3 regions of the Frateuria sp. GZRe14 genome follow, and region 2 is predicted to be linked to each of the others. Evidence: predicted binding sites of a transcription regulator. Region 2 holds the regulator's gene; each other region holds the start of a gene.
The links. The regulator FliA, encoded in region 2, starts transcription of late flagellar genes. The targets are predictions, from matches to a motif close to TAAAGTTTNNCNNNCNNNGGCCGATAA.

Region 1: ACFWZ1_RS08325 (glycoside hydrolase family 31 protein) is a predicted target of FliA. The motif match lies at 1,375-1,401, and genes of this name have one in related genera.
Region 3: motA (flagellar motor stator protein MotA) is a predicted target of FliA. The motif match lies at 1,131-1,157, and genes of this name have one in related genera.

Annotation. Positions count from the first base shown of each region.
Region 1 covers NZ_JBHZGJ010000001.1:1,801,971-1,804,235, forward strand. The annotation lists gene ACFWZ1_RS08325 (glycoside hydrolase family 31 protein) at 1-1,348, opposite strand, end outside; gene ACFWZ1_RS08330 (alpha-amylase family glycosyl hydrolase) at 1,636-2,265, opposite strand, start outside.
Region 2 covers NZ_JBHZGJ010000001.1:989,309-991,573, reverse strand. The annotation lists gene ACFWZ1_RS04430 (protein phosphatase CheZ) at 1-196, opposite strand, end outside; gene ACFWZ1_RS04425 (chemotaxis response regulator CheY) at 193-600, opposite strand; gene ACFWZ1_RS04420 (RNA polymerase sigma factor FliA) at 648-1,454, opposite strand; gene ACFWZ1_RS04415 (MinD/ParA family protein) at 1,456-2,265, opposite strand, start outside.
Region 3 covers NZ_JBHZGJ010000001.1:1,276,010-1,278,274, reverse strand. The annotation lists gene motB (flagellar motor protein MotB) at 1-224, opposite strand, end outside; gene motA (flagellar motor stator protein MotA) at 221-1,090, opposite strand; gene secF (protein translocase subunit SecF) at 1,343-2,265, opposite strand, start outside.

The sequences.
Region 1 (2,265 bases), 810 kb from region 2:
CCATGCTTTCGAACCCGGTGAGGATGTCACCCGACCAGAGGCCGTAGGCGTAGCGCTGGGCGCCCAGGTAGAAATTGCGGTTGAGCGACCAGACGCGCAGGTCGGAGATCGCGCGCTGTCCGTCGTAGAGCGCGCGTTGCATGTCCATGTGCTGCAGGTCGACGGCGACGTCATCGGCCTCGTCGTTCCACCAGCCGACCATGCCGGTCTCGAACGAATGCTTGAGCGCCTTGTTGAAGAACCAGGCACGCGCGGCAGGGTCGGCGAAATCGATCTCGCGCACGGTCTGGTGCGAGAAGTAGTCCGGCGCCGGGTCGCTCTGTGCCAGCCAGTAGCCGTGCTCGCTGGCTTCGCGGCCCTCTACGGTGTCCACATGAATGCGCGGCTTCATGATGCCGGTCAGGTGAACGCCCTGGGCGTCGAGCAGCGTCTTGAGCTTGCCGCTGTCGCCGTCGGGGAACTTGTGCTCGTTCCAGCGGAACTCGCCGTAGTTGTCCTCGCCCCAGGCCTTCCAGTCGAAGTCGAGGGTGAAGTTGTCCAGCGGGATGTGGCGTTCGCGGTAGCCCTCGACGATGTCGAGCAGTTCCTTCTGGTCGATGCCCCACTGGCTGTTGGTGAAGCCCATCGCCCATTTCGGGAACAACGGGCTGCGGCCGCTGACCTGCGCCAGTGCGCCGAAGATCGCGTGCGGCCCGCCGACGAAAACGTAGTAGTCCAGCCCGCCATCGAACATGCGCGCGTCGATGCGGGTGTCGCCCAGCGCGATCTGCCCGCCGACGCCGTCGATCAGCACGCCATAGCCGGCGGTGGTCCACACGAACGGCGCGCCGGCATGGCCCTGCTCGCCGGCGGTGACCGGGCGGTAGCCATCACGCAGCAGGCCTGCGGTGGCAGCCTCGGTGGCATCGAAGCCGCCGATGCCGTACATCGGCTCGCCCTTGGCGTGGATCAGGCTCAGGCGTCCGTGGCCCAGCGAGGGCAGGGCGAACTGGCGCAGCAGGGGCGCCTGGCCCGGCACGCCGATGCGCAGCTCGCCGTGTTCCTTGTCCCACACTGCTTCCAGTTGGGCCGACTGCAGCCGCGCGCCAGCGGCATCCTGGGAGATGTCCGCGCTGGGCCGGGCCGAAGCGTGCAGCGCGGGATCGATGACGATCGTCGGCGTCGCCGCGTGGCCGGCCTTGCGCATCTGCACGTGCAGCGTGCCGGGGGCGGTCAGTTCGACGCGAACTGTGTCGGCACCGAGCGGAATATCGAAGCCCGGCGCGGCGGGCGCGATGGAAGCGGGCCTGGCCAGCGCAGCGTGCGCCCGGGCCTGGGAAAACGATGCAGCAGCGGAAGAAGGGGACACCAGCAATACTCCGACAACAAACAACGTGATCGGCCCCATCGACGCGCGCTTGAGCTTTGTGAAAAGCGCGTGCAGGCGACCGGGGCCGGGCCCATAGTAGGGGCCTTTACGCACGTCGCGACACCCGGTTGCATACGTATTCATCTGTGACATGGCGCGGTTTTCCGATGGTGCGGTGCACGATCCGGACGTGCGGGCGGCGGGCGTAAAAACGGACTCATCCGTACTGCGGTGCCGGGTGATTTCACACTCCGTGGACGTCGGCCGGCGCGGGCGGACACGGCGCCTCACTGCAGCACCACTGATGCGTAGGCCGGCAATCGCAATTGTCCGGAGTCGATGCGAGCGTCCGGCATGCTGGCCAGGCGCACCCGGCTGAATCGCGCGAGCGTGCCGGCCAGTTTCAGTGTCTGCGGTTCACGGGAAAGGTTGTGTACGACCAGCACGTCAGTGCCGGCGTGAGCGAGTTCCCAGGTCGCGAGGTGGGGATTGGACACGGCCGGGACGCTCAGGACGCCCTCGCGGAGCGCAGGCACCTCCTGGCGCCAGCCGATCAGCATGCGGTAGCGGGCGAGTAGGGAATGCGCATCGTCCTGCTGGGCCTCGACCGATACGCCGGGGCCATCGCCGGCACTGAAGCGCTTCCAGCGGCTCTCGCCGGCAGCGCGCGGGTCACGATGCCAGCGCATCGGTTCGCGCAGGTCGGGGTCGGGCTTGGTGCCGCGCATGCCAAGCTCCTCGCCGTAGTAGACGAAGGGTTCGCCGGGCAGGGTGAGCAGCATCGCGGCGGCCATGCGCATGTGCTGTGCGTTGCCGGCGAGCTGGCTCATCACCCGCTCCTGGTCATGGTTCGACAGGAACGGGGCATCCTTCCCGGCCGGGATGGCGGCCGCCACGCGCTGGAGCAGGGCGGCCAA
Region 2 (2,265 bases):
AGTCGTTGCCGAGCCGGCTGACCGCGCCATGCAGGTCGCGCGCGAGCAGGCCCAGCGCCCGGAACAGATGCTGCTCGCGCTGGCGCACCAGCGCATCGAGCGCGTGCTCGAAGGCCGCGCCATCTTCGCTGTTGAGCAGGTCCTGCAGCTCTTGCGGCAGCGCGGTTTCGTCGAAGGTGGAAAGCACGGCGCTCATGCGCTGGCTCCCGCGGCGGCCAGGCGCTCGAAGATCTTGGTGAGCTTCTCCTTCAGCGTGACCGCGTTGAACGGCTTGACGATGTAGCCGTTCACGCCCGCCTGGGCCGCAGCGATGATCTGGTCGCGGTTGTTCTCGGCGGTAACCATCAGCACCGGCAGGCCCTTGAGCGAGGGTTCGGCGCGGATCGCGCGCAACAGGTCGATGCCGGTCATGTTGGGCATGTTCCAGTCGGTCACGACCATGTCGAACGGCTGGCTTTTCAGCATGGTCAGCGCGTTGTTGCCGTCGTCGGCTTCCTGGATCAGCGTGTTGGTGAAACCCAGCTCCACCAGCAGGTTCCTGACGATGCGCCGCATGGTGGAGAAGTCGTCCACCACGAGGATTTTCATGTTCTTGTCCATTGGTTCCTCTGGTAGGAAATCGGGATTCGGATCGGAAGTCGGAGGGGTCAGCGGGAAACGGAACGATCGGATGAAGCGCGGCGGCCCTTGCCTTTGCGGGCGCCGGTTTCCGACTCCCCCTGCACGTCGTCGCGCCAGTCGCCCATGCGCGCACGCAGCCGCACGATCGCCTGGCCGTGGATCTGGCACACGCGCGACTCGGTCACGCCGAGCACGGCGCCGATTTCCTTCAGGTTCAATTCCTGCTCGTAGTACAGCGACATGACCAGCTGCTCGCGCTCGGGCAGGCCGGAGATGCCGTCGATCAACGCCTGGCGCAGGCCGTCCTGCTCGATGCTCTCGGCCGGCCCCAGGGTGCCCTGGTCGACCACGTCGAAGGCTGGCGCGCCGTCGCCGTCGTCCGGCGCGGTGAGGCTGAGCAGGCGCGCGCTGGCGGCGTCGGCGAGAATCTGGTGGTAGTCCTCCGCGCTCACGCCGAGGCGCTTGATGACTTCGGCATCCTCGGCGTCGGCGCCGGTCTCGATCTCGATCTGGCGCACCACCTCGGCCACTTCGCGCACCTTGCGGTGCACCGAGCGGGGGGTCCAGTCGGTCTTGCGCAGCTCGTCGAGCATGGCGCCGCGGATGCGGATGCCGGCGTAGGTCTCGAAGCTGGCGGCGCGGTCGGTGGCGTAGTGCCGCGCGGCCTCGAGCAGGCCGATCATGCCGGACTGGATCAGGTCGCCCACGTCCACGCTGGGGGGAAGGCGGCCCATCAGGTGATAGGCAATACGACGCACCAGTGGCGCGTGCTGGCGCACCAACTCATCTGCACTCTGTTTTTGCAGCTGGAGATATTCCGATGCCACGCTCATCTCACCACCCCGACGCCGTCACGGCCTGGCCACCGAAGAATGCGATGCGGTCCAGGCCCGCGCGCGCGGGTTCCTCCCAGTTATCGACCGCACCTGCCAATTGCTTGAATGCCTGCGACGAACGCGCCGCCGGCCACATGTCCACCACCGCGTTCTGGCGCCGGATGGCCTGCTTGAGCCGCTCGTCCTGCGGCACGAACCCGAAGAAATCCAGCACCACGTCCAGGAAGCGGTCGCTGACCTTGGCCAGCTTCTGGTGCAGCGCGCGGGCCTCGCCCAGGTTGCGCACCATGTTGGCGACGAAGCGGAAGCGGCGCACGCCAAAGTCGCGGGAGAGGACCTTGATCAGTGCGTAGGCGTCGGTGAGCGAGGCCGGCTCGTCGCAGACCACCAGCACGACGTCATCGGCCGCCGCGGCGAACATCGCCACGTTGTCCGACAGGCCCGCGGCGGTATCGACCAGCAGGTAGTCCGGCGGACGGGGCAGCTCGTCGAACGCGCGGATCACCGCGGCATGCTCGCCGTTGCCCAGCTGCGCCAGGCGCCGCGCACCGGACCCGCCGGGGATGACCTTGAGCCCGTGCGGGGCGTCAAGCAGCAGCTCCTCCAGCGTGGCCGTGCCGTCCAGCAGGTGGCCCAGGTGGCGCGAGGGCGCCAGGCCGAGCAGTACGTCGACATTGGCCAGGCCCATGTCGGCATCCAGCAGCATCACCTCGCGCCCGGCCATCGCCAGGCTCATCCCGAGGTTGACCGCCACGGTGGTCTTGCCGACGCCGCCCTTGCCGCCGGCGACCGCGATCGCGCGGCAGCG
Region 3 (2,265 bases), 290 kb from region 2:
GCAACGGTGGCGTTGCCCGGCGTCATGCTGGGATTGCGGAAGTATTCGGAGATCGCCGCCTTCTGCTCGCGCGTGCCGGCGCCCAGGATCCACATCACCAGGAAGAACGCCATCATCGCCGTGACGAAGTCGGCGTAGGCCACCTTCCAGGCGCCACCATGGTGGCCGTGCGCCTGTTTCCTCACCCGTTTGATGATGATGGGCGGGCCGCCTCCTTCGCTCATGCGCCGGCTCCGGCGCGGGCGCCCTTGAGGTGGTCCTCGAGATCCTGGAAATTGGGGCGCGAGTGCGCCGACAGCGCCTTGCGCGCGAACTCCACCGATACTTTCGGGTTGTAGCCGCGCAGATTGGCCATCAGCGCCACCTTGACGCACTCGAAAGCCTTGCCGTCCTCGCGCACGCGGCTTTCCATCGCCGCCGCGACCGGCCCGATGAAGCCGTAGCAGAGCAGGATGCCCAGGAAGGTACCGACCAGCGCGCCGGCAATGTGTTCGCCGATACGCGAGGTGTCCCCGCCCAGGTTGGACATGGTGGTGACGATACCCAGCACCGCCGCGACGATGCCAAAGCCCGGCAACGCGTCCGCCATCTTGGCCACTGCCTGCGCCGGCGCCTCCGCCTCGTGATGGTGGTTCTCGACCTCGGCGTCCAGCAAGGCTTCCAGCTCGTGCGGCTCCATGCTGCCGCCCACGATCAGGCGCAGGCAGTCGGTGATGAACTCGACCAGGTGGTGCTCGCGAAGCAGCCGCGGGTAGGCCGAGAACACCGCGCTCGACTGCGGGTCCTCGATGTGCGACTCCATCCCGAGCACGCCTTCCTTGCGCATGACGCCGAAGATGTCATACAGCAACGCCAGCAGGTCGACGTAGTCCTGCTTCTTGTAGTTGGGACCCTTCACCAGGGCCGCCGCCTCGCTCAGAGCCGCCTTGACGACCTTGCTGGAATTGGCCGTCAGGAAAGCGCCGATCGCGCCCCCGAAGATGATCAGCAGCTCGTAGGGTTGCCACAGCGCCAGCAGCTGTCCATGCGACATGACATAGCCGCCGAGCACGCAGCCGATGACGACCAACGTTCCAACCAGAACCAGCATTTCCCACTCCGGGCGCGCGACGCCTTCCAATCACTCCGGGTTATCGGTCGACCGAGGGAAAAATTGAACGGGCGAAGGTGCGGATGGGATCACCGTTGCCGCGTGCCCCAGGAGGAGCCTGCCATCCGCCCTCGGGCGCCTTCCCCCGCGCCGGCAGGGAAGTTGCCCGGATGGCGTTTTGGAGGCCAACCTCGCGACAAACCAACAAAAAGCCCGGCGCTGGCCGGGCTTTATTCGCGGGATGCGGGCAATTCAAGGCCGCCGGGCAAGCTCCGGGTTGTCCTTGGTCTGCGGCATCAGGTCCTTCTTGGACACGCCCAGCCACAGCAGGATCGGGCTGGCCACGAAGATCGAGGACAGCGTACCGACCACGATGCCGATCAGCATGGTGATGGCGAAGCCGTGCACCTGGGGACCGCCGATGAAGTAAAGCGCGGCCATCGTGATGCCGGTGAACAACGAGGTGATGATGGTTCGCGACAGCGTGGTGTTGATCGACCGGTTGAGGATCTCCTCCGGTTCGGCCTTGCGCGAGAGCCGGAACAGCTCGCGAATGCGGTCGAACACCACCACCTTGTCGTTGATCGAGTAGCCGATCACCGCCAGCACCGAGGCCAGCACGGTCAGGTCGAACTCGCGCTGCACCAGCGAGATCACGCCTAGGGTCACCAGCGTGTCGTGCACTTCGGTCAGTAGCGCGGCGATCGCGAAGCGGCGCTCGAAGCGGATCCACAGGTACACGCCGATGCCGATGATCACGAAGATCGCCGCGATCGAGCCGTCGCTCTTGAGCTCGTCGCCGACCTGCGGGCTGACGAAGCTGTGGCTGCTTTCCACCGCGTCGGGGCGCTCCTTCTTGAGCGCGGCCATCACGCTGGCGGCGACCTTGTCCGCACGCGCCGAGGCGCTCTCGCCAGGGCCCGCCGCGCCGTCCTTGCCGTCAGCCTTGGGCTGCAGACGGATCAGCACCTGGCGCGAACCACCCAGGCTCTGCACGACCGGGTTTTCGATGCCGGCCTCATCCAGCGCCGTGCGCACATCGCCGATGTCGATCGTGCGGTCGTACTTGACCTCGACCGAGATGCCGCCGGTGAAATCCAGGCCGTAGTTGAGGCCGCGGGTGAGCAGCAGGCCCACCGAGGCGATCATCAGCAGCGCCGCGATGACGATGCTGA